DNA from 2 places in the Micromonospora sp. SH-82 genome. Region 2 is predicted to be linked to the other one. Evidence: predicted binding sites of a transcription regulator. Region 2 holds the regulator's gene; the other holds the start of a gene.
What was found. Region 2 encodes HrcA, which represses chaperone genes, less so after heat shock. Its sites were predicted from a motif close to GGTTNGCACNCTCNNNNNGAGNGTGCNAACC; they were not measured.

Region 1 (6,482 bases), 540 kb from region 2:
GGCTGCGTCTGCTCGCCGTCGGCTGGGAGGACACCGCCGACCGGCGGCTGGCCCGGGTCGACGTCACCCGCCTGGAGGCCCGGCTGGGCGGCAGCCACAAGTCCGCGATGACCGGGACCGGCACCGTGCCCACCACCGCCGCGATCCCGGCCGGACCGACCGCCACCGTGCAGACGAGCGTGCCGGCCCCGGCGAACGTGCCCGCGCAGCCCACCGCCGTCTGACCACACGACGCCACCGGCGTCACACGTCGACCGAAGCGCCCCGGATCCCGGGGCGCTTCGTCGTGTCACCGGCCCCGGTGCCCGACACCGGTGTCGGCCCGGTGCCCGGCACCGGTGTCGGAGGGTTCTGCGAGGATCCGGCAGATGCGAATCGACATCGCGGATCCCCCGACGCTGTGGGCCCGGTGGGGTGCCCTCGCCGCCGCCCTGACCACCCTCGGCAACGACGACGTGTACTGGTGCGACGCGAACGGCGCCCACCATGACGACCACGGCGGCAACTGGGCCCGGCTGGTGCTCGTCGAGGGTGGCCGGGCGGTGCTCTTCGGCTACGACCACGAGTACAGCGACACCACCTGGGCGAGCCCTCCGCTCGACCTGCTCGCCGGGGCACCCGCCTGGCTGCCCTGGCCCGAGTTGACCCGGTACGCCGAGAGCGACGAGCTCGGCTACGTCTACTGGTACGACGACGGGTGGACCCGGGTGCCGTACCCGGACCCGTCCCTCGACGACGGTCTGCGGGCCTGCGCCCGGGCCGTCCTCGACGCCGAGCAGGCCCGGCGGGAACTCGGCGAGGTGGTCTTCGAGTGGGGCGGACACCACCCGACCGACGAGCCGACCGAACGGGCGGAGGTGACAGTCGAGGCCGACCGGCTGCTCGCCGCCGCCACCGCCGCCACCGTCGACGAGTCCGCCCTGGACCGGCTGCTCGGCCGGATCCGCCCCGGGGCCGCTGTCGATCCGGGTGCGGGAGCGGCGATGGCCGCCCGCTTCGGGCTCACCCCCACGACGGTGCCGCCGACGGTGGCCGCCGGCACCGAGGTCCCGGACCGGCTGGTCCGCGCCCTCAGCGACGACGGGCACGACGCACTGGTCTGGGCGGCGATGCGACAGGCCGTGGAGGCGGAGCGTCCCGCCCCGGCCGAGACCCCGGAGCTCGCCGCGCTCGTCGGGTGGGCCCGCGATCGCGCCCCGGCGGGTGACGGCCGGTGCTCGGTGACGTTCACGGTGACCGACGGGGCGCTGCGCCAGCACAGCGGCGGCACACCCCCGGCCGCCCGGCCCGACGAGGACCGGTGGGCGGTCTTCGAGGAGGCAGTGGAACGGGTACGCCGACTGCACCGGGCGGAGGCGGACCAGGAGCACGGCCGGTGGATCTTCCTCCGGGTCGAGACCACCGCCGACGACTTCACTGTCGAACGCCACTACGACTCGTGGCCCGCCGGACTCCCTGTCGACAGGCACGGCGGACCGGGGCGTACCGAGTTGCGGAAGGAGCTGGACCGACGGGGTCCGGCCTTCCGGCCCGCCTGGGGTGTCCTGCTGGCCCCGGAGGTCGCCTACCTCGGGCCACCGCCGCCCTTCACCGACCTGGTCTGACCTCCGGCACGGAAGAACCCCTCCTCGACCGGCGAGAAGGGGTTCTCCTACTGCACGAGGTACGGGTGGGTCAGAAGCCCGGCCCGTGCTGGTGGCCGTGGCCGTGCGAGTGGCCGTGGCCACCGGCGGCGGCCGGCTCGGCCTTCTCCGGCTTCTCCACCACCAGGCTCTCGGTGGTGAGCACCAGGCCGGCGATCGAAGCGGCGTTGGTGACCGCGTTGCGGGTCACCTTCACCGGGTCGATGATGCCGCTCTTGGCCAGGTCGACCCAGGAGTCGGTGGCGGCGTCGAGGCCGTTGCCCCACTCCTGGCCGACGACCTTCTGGACCACGACGTACCCGTCGTGACCGGCGTTCGAGGCGATCCACCGCAGCGGCTCGACGAGCGCGGAGCGCAGGATCGAGACACCGACCTTCTCGTCACCGGTGAAGCCGAGGTCGTCGGCGAGCACCGGCAGGATCTGCGCCAGGGCGGCACCGCCGCCGGGGACCGTACCCTCCTCGACAGCGGCCTTGGTCGCGGCGATGGCGTCCTCGATGCGGTGCTTGCGCTCCTTCATCTCGACCTCGGTCGCCGCCCCGGCCTTGATGACGGCGATGCCGCCGGAGAGCTTCGCGAGACGCTCGGAGAGCTTCTCCCGGTCCCAGTCGGAGTCGGTGGCCTCGATCTCCTTGCGGATCTGCGCGACCCGGTCGGAGACCTCCGAGGACTGCCCGCCACCGTCGACGATGGTGGTGGTCTCCTTGTCGACCACGATGCGCCGGGCAGAGCCGAGCACCTCCAGGCCGACCTGGTCGAGCTTGTGGCCCAGCTCCGGGGCGACCAGCTCGGCCCCGGTGGCGATCGCCAGGTCCTGGAGCATCGCCTTACGGCGGTCACCGAAGCCGGGGGCCTTGACCGCGCAGACCTTGACGGTCTTGCGCAGGGCGTTGACCACCAGGGTGGAGAGCGCCTGTCCCTCGACGTCCTCGGCGACGATCAGCAGCGGCTTGCTGTCGGAGAGCACCTTCTCCAGCAGCGGCAGCAGCTCCTCGATCGCCGAGATCTTCTGCGTGGTGATCAGGATGTACGCGTCTTCGAGGACGGACTCCTGGGACTCCGCGTCGGTGACGAAGTTGGGCGAGATGAAGCCCTTGTCGAACTGGAGACCCTCGGTCACGTCCAGCTCGGTGTGCAGGGCGGAGCCCTCCTCGACGGTGATCACACCGTCGCGGCCGACCCGCTCCATCGCCTCGGCGATCAGCTCGCCGATCGTGGCGTCCTGCGCGGAGATCGTCGCGACGTGCGCGATGGACTCCTTGCTGGAGACCTCCACCGCCCGGTCCAGCAGGGCCTCGGAGACCTTCTGCGCCGCGGCGTCCAGGCCCCGCTTCAGCCCGATCGGGTTCGATCCGGCGGTCACGTTGCGCAGACCCTCGCGGATCATCGCCTGGGCCAGCACGGTCGCGGTGGTGGTCCCGTCGCCGGCGACGTCGTTGGTCTTGGTCGCCACCTCCTTGACCAGCTGCGCGCCGAGGTTCTCGTACGGGTTGGTGAGCTCGATCTCCTTGGCGATGGTCACACCATCGTTGGTGATCGTCGGCGCACCGAATTTCTTGTCCAGGACGACGTTGCGCCCGCGCGGGCCGAGAGTGACCTTGACCGCGTCCGCGAGGGCGTTGACACCGTGCTCCAGCAGGTGCCGGGCGTCGTCCGAGAAGCTCAGGATCTTCGCCATCAATGTCCCTTCGAAGCGTCGCTGCCCCGGCCCGGCGAGCCGGACCGGGGCAGCGACACGGATCGGTTGCTTACTTCTCGATGACCGCGAGGACGTCGCGCGCGGAGAGGACCAGGTACTCCTCGCCGGCGTACTTGACCTCGGTGCCGCCGTACTTGGAGTAGAGGACGACGTCGCCGACCTGCACGTCGACCGGAACCCGGTTGCCCTTGTCGTCGATACGACCCGGGCCGACGGCGAGGACGGTGCCCTCCTGCGGCTTCTCCTTGGCGGTGTCGGGAATCACGATGCCCGACGCAGTGGTGGTCTCAGCCTCGTTCGCCTGGACCACGATCCGGTCCTCGAGCGGCTTGATCGCAACCTTGGTCGCGGTAGTCACGGGCATACCCTCCTGGGGTATTGAGTTTCGTAGCCGGTCGACAATCCGACCAGCGTCAATCTGCCACATGCCACCGGGCGGGGCCGTCGTCGCGGGTGTCGGTCCGCCTGGCGTTCAGCACCCCGACCGCAGGGGTCAGGATGCTGGCACCCTCAGGGTGAGAGTGCTAATCGCAGGTTATTCCTCGGCTAGCACTCCGTCAAGGAGAGTGCCAACGAGACCCCCGTCGTGTCCACCCCCGCCGCCCCCTCGACCACCGTCGCCAGGCTTTCGCCACTGATGACCGCACCACGCCGACGACCTCTCGCCAGAGCGTGACCGGATCCCTACCCTGCGACGCCAGAGCCGGTTGGACACCGACGGAGTCGACGGGACAGTCGGGGCTGACGGGTGGGGGCGTCGGCTGTCGACCGGCCCGCGACAATGGCCCGGTGGATCTGGAACAGCTCGCCGCGCTGCGTACCCCCGAGGGGTCGGCGGTGCTCGCCGAGGCCGCGCAGCTGGCCGGCGGTGACCCGCTGCACGCGGCGGCGGCGCTCCGCACGACGGGTGTCGCGCCCGGCCTCGCCGCCGCTGCACTGACCCAGGCCGAGCTGCGCCGTCGGGCGGTCGGGAAGTTCGGCCCGGCCGCCGCCGGGATGTTCCTCACCCGCCCCGGCCTGGAACAGGCCACCCGGGGGGTCGTCGCCCGGCGGCGGGCCGACCGGCTGCGGGCCGCCGGGGTGCGGACCCTCGCCGACCTCGGGTGCGGCCTCGGGGCCGACGCGCTCGCCGCCGCCCGCTCCGGCATCCGGGTGTACGGCGTGGAGGCCGACCCGCTCACCGCCGCGATGGCCGCCGCCAACGCCGAGGCCGCCGGGCTGGCCGGCATGTTCACGGTGACCTGCGGCGACGCCACCACCTTCGACGTGACCACCGTCGACGCGGTCTTCTGCGATCCGGCCCGCCGCCGGGGCGGCACCGGCCGACGGATCTTCGACCCGAACTCGTACTCCCCGCCCTGGGACTTCGTCACCGGGCTGGCCGAGCGGGTTCCCCACACGGTGGTCAAGGTGGCCCCGGGGATCGACCACGCGCTGATCCCGGCCGGTGCCGAGGCCGAATGGGTGAGCGTGGGCGGTGACCTGGTCGAGGCGGCCCTCTGGTGCGGCCCCCTCGCCGGGTTCCCCCGCCGCGCCACCCTCCTCGGCAAGGAAGGGCCCCCCGTCGACGCCGCCGGGTTGACCGGGGACGGGACGGCCGAGGCACCGGTCGGGCCGGTCGGTCGCTACCTGTACGACCCCGACCCCGCAGTGGTCCGCGCCCACCTGGTCGCCGAACTCTCCGCCGAACTGGGTGCCACCCTGGCCGACCCGACGATCGCCTACCTCTACGCCGACCGGGCGGTCGACACCCCGTACGCCCGGTGTCTGGAGGTCACCGACGTGCTGCCGTTCTCCCTCAAACGGCTCCGGAGCCTGCTGCGGGATCGGGGGGTCGGCCGGGTGGAGATCCTCAAGCGCGGGTCGGCCCTGGAGCCCGAGAAACTCCGCCGCGACCTGCGGCTCGCCGGTGACCTCCCGGCCAGCCTGGTGTTGACCCGGGTCGCCGCCGCCCCCACCGTCCTGGTCTGCCGTCCGGTCTGAGCCACCCACCGGCCGCCAGGGCACGGCGGACCGGGACACGGCCGGACACGGCCGGACACGGCCGGACACGGCGGGGCACGGCAGGGCCGGTATAGCGTGAGGGCATGGCGGGACGGGGTACGCCGGCGACGGCACTGTTGACCCGGCAGGGGATCACCCACCGCCTTCATCCGTACGACGTGTCGCCGGACGCGCCGCACTACGGGGCGTCGGTCGCCGAGGCGCTCGGGGTGCCCGGGGACCGGCTGTTCAAGACCTTGGTGGGTGAGGTCGACGGGGTCCTGGTGGTGGCCGTCGTACCGGTGACCGGCGAACTCGACCTCAGGAGGCTCGCGGCGGCGACGGGCGGCAAGCGGGCCGTCCTGGCCGAGCGGCCGGTCGCGGAGCGGGTCACCGGGTACGTCCGTGGCGGGATCAGCCCGCTCGGCCAGCGCCGACGGCTGCCCACGGTGGTCGACTCGTCGGCCCTGGACCGGGACACCGTGTACGTGTCGGCGGGGCGTCGGGGTCTCCAGGTCGAACTCGCCCCGACGGACCTGGTCGCCCTCACCGGGGCCACCGTCGCCCTCATCGCCGCCCCCGCCTGACCGGCCGTACGTCCCCACCGACGACCGTCGACGCCCTCGTCTGACAGGCCTCGGCGACGGGCGCGTTGCGGGATTGTTACCGCCGCCAACAATTTTCTGGCCTCGATGGCCTTGCGGGCGAAGTGTGACCCGGAATACGTTGCCGGACACAACAAACCACCGCCACGTCGAAACCCACCCCGAAAGGACCCGTGCACATGCGCAAGGGCTTCCTCACCGTCGCCGCCGTGGGCCTGCTGGCCACCGGCAGCCTGACCGCCTGCGGCGACGACTCCGCCGGGACCGAGGCCGGCAGCGACACCAAGGCGAAGATCGGCGTCATCCTGCCGGACAGCAAGTCCTCGGCCCGCTGGGAGACCGCCGACCGCCGGTTCCTGGAAGAGGCGTTCAAGGCCGCCGGAGTCGAGTACGACATCCAGAACGCGCAGAACGACAAGAACGCGTTCCAGACCATCGCCGACCAGATGATCACCAACGGGGCGACCGTCCTGATGATCGTCAACCTGGACTCCGGCACCGGCAAGGCGGTGCTGGACAAGGCCAAGTCGCAGGGCGTGGCCACCATCGACT
Region 2 (6,482 bases):
CGCCGACCTGCTCGGTGGGCTGGACGTGCTGGTCAACAACGCCGGGGTGTTCGGCCCGGCCGACCCGCCGCATCCGGTGTTCGACGACGACTACGACACATGGCGACAGCGGTGGCGGCAACTCGTCGACACCAACCTGATCGGGGCGGCGAACGCCGCCTGGTGCGCCGCCCAGCACATGCGCGACAGGGGTGGCCGGATCGTCAACGTCTCGTCCCGGGGAGCGTTCCGGGGAGAGCCGACCAACCCGGCGTACGGGGCGAGCAAGGCGGGGCTGAACGCGATGGGTCAGTCCCTGGCGGTGGCCCTGGCCCCGTACGGGATCGCCGTGGCCACCGTCGCCCCCGGGTTCGTGGCCACCGACATGACCAACGAGCACCTGAAGGCCCCGCGCGGCGACGCGGTACGGGCACAGAGCCCTTTCAACCGGGTCGCCCGGCCTGCGGAGATCGCCGCCGCGGTGCACTGGCTGGCCTCCCCGCAGGCCGAATGGGCCTCCGGCACCATCGTCGACCTCAACGGCGCCTCCTACCTGCGCTGATCCGTCGCCTCGCGGGGCTCCCACCGAACCCGGAGCACCTCGACGGCGGTGCCTGCCGGCGTCGATCCGCCGGGGTGGCGGTCACAGGCGGGGGAAGACGTGGACCGGCTGGTCGTCGGGGCGCAGGTCCAGGCCGGCCGGACCCACGATCATCGGGTCCGGTGCGCCGACCACCTCGGGGTCCTTCTCGGCGTACCCGAAGCGGTGCAGGACGTGGCGGATCGCCTCCAGCCGGGCCCGCTTCTTGTCGTTGCTCTTCACCACCGTCCACGGCGCGTCGGCGGTGTCGGTGTAGAAGAACATCGCCTCCTTGGCCTCGGTGTACTCGTCCCACCTGTCGAGGGATGCGATGTCCATCGGGGAGAGCTTCCACTGGCGTACCGGGTCGACCTGCCGGATGGCGAACCGGGTCCGCTGCTCGTTCTGGGACACCGAGAACCAGAACTTGACCAGCCGGATCCCCGAGCGGGTGAGCATCCGCTCCAGTTCGGGGGCCTGGCGGAGGAACTCCAGGTACTCCTTGCGGGTGCAGAACCCCATCACCCGTTCCACCCCGGCCCGGTTGTACCAGGAGCGGTCGAACAGCACGATCTCGCCCGCCGCCGGCAGGTGGTCGATCCACCGCTGGAAGTACCACTGGGTGGACTCCCGCTCGTTCGGCTTGGTCAGCGCCACCACCTTGGCCCCGTCCGGGTTGAGGTGTTCCATGAAGCGCTTGATGGTGCCGCCCTTGCCGGCCGCGTCCCGCCCCTCGAAGAGGATCACCAGCCGCTCGCCCGACTCCTTGATCCACTCTTGGAGCTTGAGCAACTCGATCTGGAGCAGCCGCTTGTCCCGGTCGTACTCGTCGCGCTCCATCCGGTGGTCGTACGGATAGTCCTCGCGCCAGGTGTCCACCGGGCTGCCGTCGGGGCGCAGCAGAACGGGGTCGTCGTCGTGGCCGTCAGCCACCCGGTAGTCGTCGGCGAGGTCCAGCAACGAGATGTCGGCCATGTCGATGTGTCTTACCCCGAACCTGCCGTCGAACCACCCGGTCCGGGCGGGTCACCAACGGGCGAGTCGGGTGGCGAGGACGGCGAGGGCGGCCACCCCGGCGGTGGAGGTACGCAGCACCGTCGGGCCGAGGCGTACCGTCCGGGCACCGGCCTCGGTGAACGTCGTCAGTTCGTGCTCGCTCACCCCGCCCTCGGGGCCGACGACCAGCACGATCTCCCCGGTCTCGGGCAGGTCGGCGGTGCTCAGCCGCTCCTGGGCGCCCTCGTGCAGGACGAAGGCGGCGGCGGCCCCGGCCACCCGCCGGGCCACCGTCGAGGTCGACTCGTCGGGCGCCCCGGCCACCACCGGCAGCCACGCCCGGCGGGCCTGCTTGGCCGCCTCCCGGGCGGTGGCCACCCACTTCTGTCGGGCCCGTACGCCCCGCTCACCGCGCCACTGCACCACGGAACGGGACGCCGCCCAGGGCACGATCTCGTCCACCCCGGTCTCGGTCATCGCCTGGACTGCCAGCTCGCCCCGGTCGCCCTTGGCGATGCCCTGCACCACCACCAGCCGGGGGACGTCGGCGTCGACGTACCCCCGGGAGGTGACCTCGATCTCCAGGCTGCCCCGGCCGACGAGGGTGACCACCGCGGCGGCGGTCCCGCCCCGACCGTCGGCGAGCAGAAGATCCTCGCCGACGCGCAGCCGTTGGACGGTGGCCGCGTGGTGCCCCTCCGGGCCGTCCAGGGTGAGCCGGTCCCCGGTCGGCAGCGCGTCGACCAGGAACAGCGGTGCCGACACGTCAGGCGTGCCCGTTGAAGGCGTCGCGCATCCGGGAGAAGAAGCCGCCCTGCTTGCTCAGCTCGGCGACCTCCTCGCCCCGGGTCTTGGCGAAGTCGCGCAGCATCCGCTCCTGGTCGGCGTCGAGCTTGGTCGGGGTCCGCACGTCGAGGTGGACGTAGAGGTCACCCCGGCCGGTGCCGCGCAGGTGCGGTACGCCCCGGGCCCGCAGCCGCAGGGTGCTGCCCGGCTGGGTGCCGGCCTTGACGTCGACGGTCTCCTCGCTGTCGAGCGTCTTGATGGTCAGCCGGGTGCCGAGGGCGGCGGCGGTCATCGGCACCGTCACCCGGCAGTGCAGGTCGTCGCCCTTGCGGGAGTAGACGTCGTGCGGCCGTTCGTGGATCTCGACGTACAGGTCGCCGGGGGTGCCACCGCCCGGACCGACCTCGCCCTGCTGGGCCAGCCGGATCCGCATGCCGTCCTCGACCCCGGCCGGGATCTTGACGGTGAGCGACCGGCGGGTCCGGACCCGCCCGTCACCGGCGCAGGTGGGGCAGGGGTGCGGGATGGTGGTGCCGTACCCCTGGCAGACCGTGCAGGGCCGGGCGGAGACCACCTGGCCGAGGAAGGTCCGCTGCACCGACTGCACCTCGCCCCGACCACCGCACGCCTCGCAGGTGTCCAGGTGGGTTCCGGCGGCGGTGGCCGCCCCGGAGCAGGTGGTGCAGAGCACTGCGGTGTCGACGGTGATCGGGGCCTCCACCCCGAAGGCCGTCTCGTTCAGGTCGAGCTCCAGCCGCAGGATCGCGTCGGCACCCGGACGGGTACGCGGTCGCGGCCCCCGGGTCGCGCCACCGGCGCCACCGAAGAAGGCGTCCATGATGTCCTGGAACCCGGCGAACGGACCGGCTCCCGGTCCACCCGGGCCGGCACCTCCGCCGCCCGGAGCCAGCGGGTCCCCGCCCAGGTCGACGATCTGCCGTTTCCGGTCGTCCGAGAGGACCTCGTACGCGGCGTTGATGTCCTTGAACTTCTCCTGGGCCTCCGGATCCGGATTCACGTCCGGATGGAACTGCCGCGCCAGCTTGCGGTAGGCGCGCTTGATCTCGTCGTCGGAGGCTTCCCGGCTCACGCCGAGAATGCCATAGTAGTCCCTGGCCACTGCGTCCCGTGTCCTCATGTTCGTCTCGCTCTGCGCCGATCGTCGGCCCGACTGGATCAGTTCTGGGCCAGCAACTCGCCCACGTAGCGTGCCACGGCTCGTACCGTGGCGATGGTCCCGGGGTAGTCCATCCGGGTCGGCCCCAGCACACCGAGCCCACCCACGATGGTGGCACCCGGCCCGTAGCCGGTGCTGACCACGGAGGCGGCCCGGAGATTGTCCACTTCGTTCTCGTCGCCGATCAGCACCCGGGTGGTGCTCGGCTCGGCCTCACCGATGAGCTTGAGCAGGACGACCTCCTCCTCGAGCGCCTCCAGGATCGGCCGCAGCGACCCCTGGAAGTCGAGCAGGCCGCCCCGGGTGAGGTTGGCGGTGCCGGCCAGCGCGAGCCGCTCCTCGTGGCGCTCGACCAACGTCTCCAGCAGCACGGTGGAGAGGGTGGTCATGGCCGGCCTCAGCTGCGTGGGTGCCTCGTCGACGAGCACCTGGACCAGCGGCGGGGTCTCCGACAGCCGGGTCCCGACGAGCTTCTCGTTCATCAGCCGACGCAGGTCGGTGACGTCGTCGGCGGGGACCGGGGCGGGCAGCTCGACCAGCCGTTGCTCCACCCGCCCGGTGTCGGCGATCATCACCAGCATCAGCCGGGTGGTGGAGATCGGCACCAGCTCCAGGTGCCGGACCGAGGAACGGGCCAGGCTCGGATACTGCACCACCGCCACCTGGCGGGTCAGCTGGGCCAGCAGTCGCACGGTGCGGTGCACCACGTCGTCGAGGTCGACCGCGCCGACCAGGAACCGCTCGATGGCCCGCCGCTCGGCCGGGCTCAACGGCTTGACCCGGGACAACCGGTCGACGAAGAGGCGGTAGCCGCGGTCGGTGGGGACCCGGCCGGCGCTGGTGTGCGGCTGCCGGATGTAGCCCTCCTCCTCCAGGACCGCCATGTCGTTGCGGACCGTGGCCGGGGAGACCCCGAGCTGGTGCCGCTCGACCAGGGCCCGGCTGCCGACCGGCTCCTGGGTGGCGACGTAGTCCTCGACGATCGCGCGCAGTACGGCGAGTTTGCGGTCGTCGAGACCCATCTCCCACCTCCCGTCCCGCGCCGGTCGACCTCGACCGCGTCGCGCCCTGGCACTCGACTGTAGCGAGTGCCAGTCTACGTCCGCTGCCCCCACCGGCGCGATGATCAGTGACGGACCACCCGTACGTCGATGTCCTGGTGGATCTCGACGCCCCCCGGCCGGTGTTGCGCTGGTGCCGGTTGCCAGGGGGGCCTACCGTGTCCGTCATGACCGAACCGCCCCGCCCGCCCGGATCGGGCGATCCCGGCCGCCCGGCACCAGACCCGACGGCTCCGCTGCCCCCCACCCCGCCTTCGTCTGCGGCCGAGCCGCCGCCCACGACGGGGTCGGCCGGTCACGAACCACCCACGGCACCACTGTCCGGGACGTCCGGCCCCGGTGGGTACCCCCCACCCGGTGGGTTCGGTTCACCGGAGCAGCCGGACTCAGGCGGCGGATACCCACCGCCGGGTCCCCCGCCCGGCGGCTATCCCCCACCGGGCGGGTCGTACCCACCCGGTGGGGGCTACGACCCGGGCACGCCCGGGGGTTACGGTGCCGGCCCGGCCGGATACGGCCCCCCGCCGCCCGGATACGGCCCCCCGTCCGGTCTGAGCAACGACGACAAGACCTGGTCGCTGATCGCCCACTTCGGCGGGGCGGCGGGCGTCGTGGTCGGTGGCGGTCTGCTCGGCTGGGTGGCCCCGCTGGTGGCGATGATGGTCCGGGGACCGCAGTCGGCCACCGCCCGGGCCCACGCCGTGGCCGCGCTGAACTTCCAGCTCACCTGGGTGATCGCGCTCGCGGTGAGCATCGTCCTGGCCATCATCACCTGTGGCCTGCTCGGCTTCCTGCCGTTCGTCGTCGGCCTGGTCCCGCTGGTCTTCGGGATCATCGGCGGGCTCAAGGCCAACGAGGGCCAGCTGTACCGCTACCCGATGACGTTCACCTTCGTGAAGTGACCCGCAGCGTCGTCCGCGACCGGCTCACGGCAGCAGGTCGCGGACGACGGCGTCGGCCAACAGCCGCCCCCGCAGGGTGAGCACGGCCCGACCGGCGGCGAACCGCGACCCGTCGAGCAGCCCCCCGGCCAGGGCCCGGTCGGCACCGGCCCGACCGGCCTCGTCGAGGGTCTCCAGCGGCAGTCCGTCGGCGAGGCGGAGCCGGAGCATCACGTCCTCCATGTGCGCCTCGGCCGAGGTGAGCACCTCCCGGGCCTGCCCCGGTGAGGCGCCCTCGGCGAGCCGTCGGGCGTAGGCGGTGGGGTGCTTGACGTTCCACCAGCGGACCCCGCCGACGTGGCTGTGCGCCCCCGGCCCCAGGCCCCACCAGTCCCCGCCGGTCCAGTAGAGCAGGTTGTGCCGACACCGGGCGGCCGGCGTACGGGCCCAGTTGGAGACCTCGTACCAGGAGAAACCGGCCGCGCCGAGGGCGGCGTCGGCGGCCAGGTAGCGGTCCGCCGCGACGTCGTCGGAGGGGTACGGCAGCTCACCCCGACGCATCCGGGTGGCGAGTCGGGTGCCGTCCTCCACGATCAGGGCGTACGCGCTGACGTGGTCCACGCCGGCGGCCACCACCTCGTCGAGGCTGGCCGCGAAGTCCTCCGCCCGCTCCCCCGGGGTGCCGTAGATCAGGTCCAGGTTGACGTGGTCGAACCCGGCGTCGCGGGCCTCCAGGGCGGCGGCGGTGGCCCGGCCGGCGCTGTGCCGCCGGTCGAGGACGGCCAGCACCCCGGGAGATGCCGACTGCATGCCCAGTGAGATCCGGGTGTATCCGGCAGCCCGGAGGGTCTTCAACGACGCGGGGGTGACCGACTCGGGGTTGGCCTCGGTGGTCACCTCGGCGTCGGCGGCGAGCCCCCAGGTGCGGTCGACGGCTTCGAGCAGCCGGGCCAGATCGTCGGCGGGCAGCAGGGTCGGGGTCCCGCCACCGACGAAGACGGTGTCCACCCGGGGTGGCGGGG

Region 1: a site for HrcA is predicted at 3,842-3,872, ahead of groES (co-chaperone GroES). Genes of this name have one in related genera too.

The regions. Positions count from the first base shown of each region.
Region 1 covers NZ_CP148049.1:283,992-290,473, forward strand. The annotation lists partial or broken gene WHN02_RS01220 (WhiB family transcriptional regulator) at 1-110, shown strand, start outside; gene WHN02_RS01225 (hypothetical protein) at 369-1,604, shown strand; gene groL (chaperonin GroEL) at 1,675-3,321, opposite strand; gene groES (co-chaperone GroES) at 3,392-3,706, opposite strand; gene WHN02_RS01240 (THUMP-like domain-containing protein) at 4,132-5,325, shown strand; gene ybaK (Cys-tRNA(Pro) deacylase) at 5,430-5,912, shown strand; gene WHN02_RS01250 (sugar ABC transporter substrate-binding protein) at 6,110-6,482, shown strand, end outside.
Region 2 covers NZ_CP148049.1:5,989,023-5,995,504, forward strand. The annotation lists gene WHN02_RS26300 (SDR family NAD(P)-dependent oxidoreductase) at 1-541, shown strand, start outside; gene ppk2 (polyphosphate kinase 2) at 623-1,534, opposite strand; gene WHN02_RS26310 (16S rRNA (uracil(1498)-N(3))-methyltransferase) at 1,586-2,320, opposite strand; gene dnaJ (molecular chaperone DnaJ) at 2,322-3,461, opposite strand; gene hrcA (heat-inducible transcriptional repressor HrcA) at 3,518-4,540, opposite strand; gene WHN02_RS26325 (DUF4870 domain-containing protein) at 4,747-5,481, shown strand; gene hemW (radical SAM family heme chaperone HemW) at 5,506-6,482, opposite strand, start outside.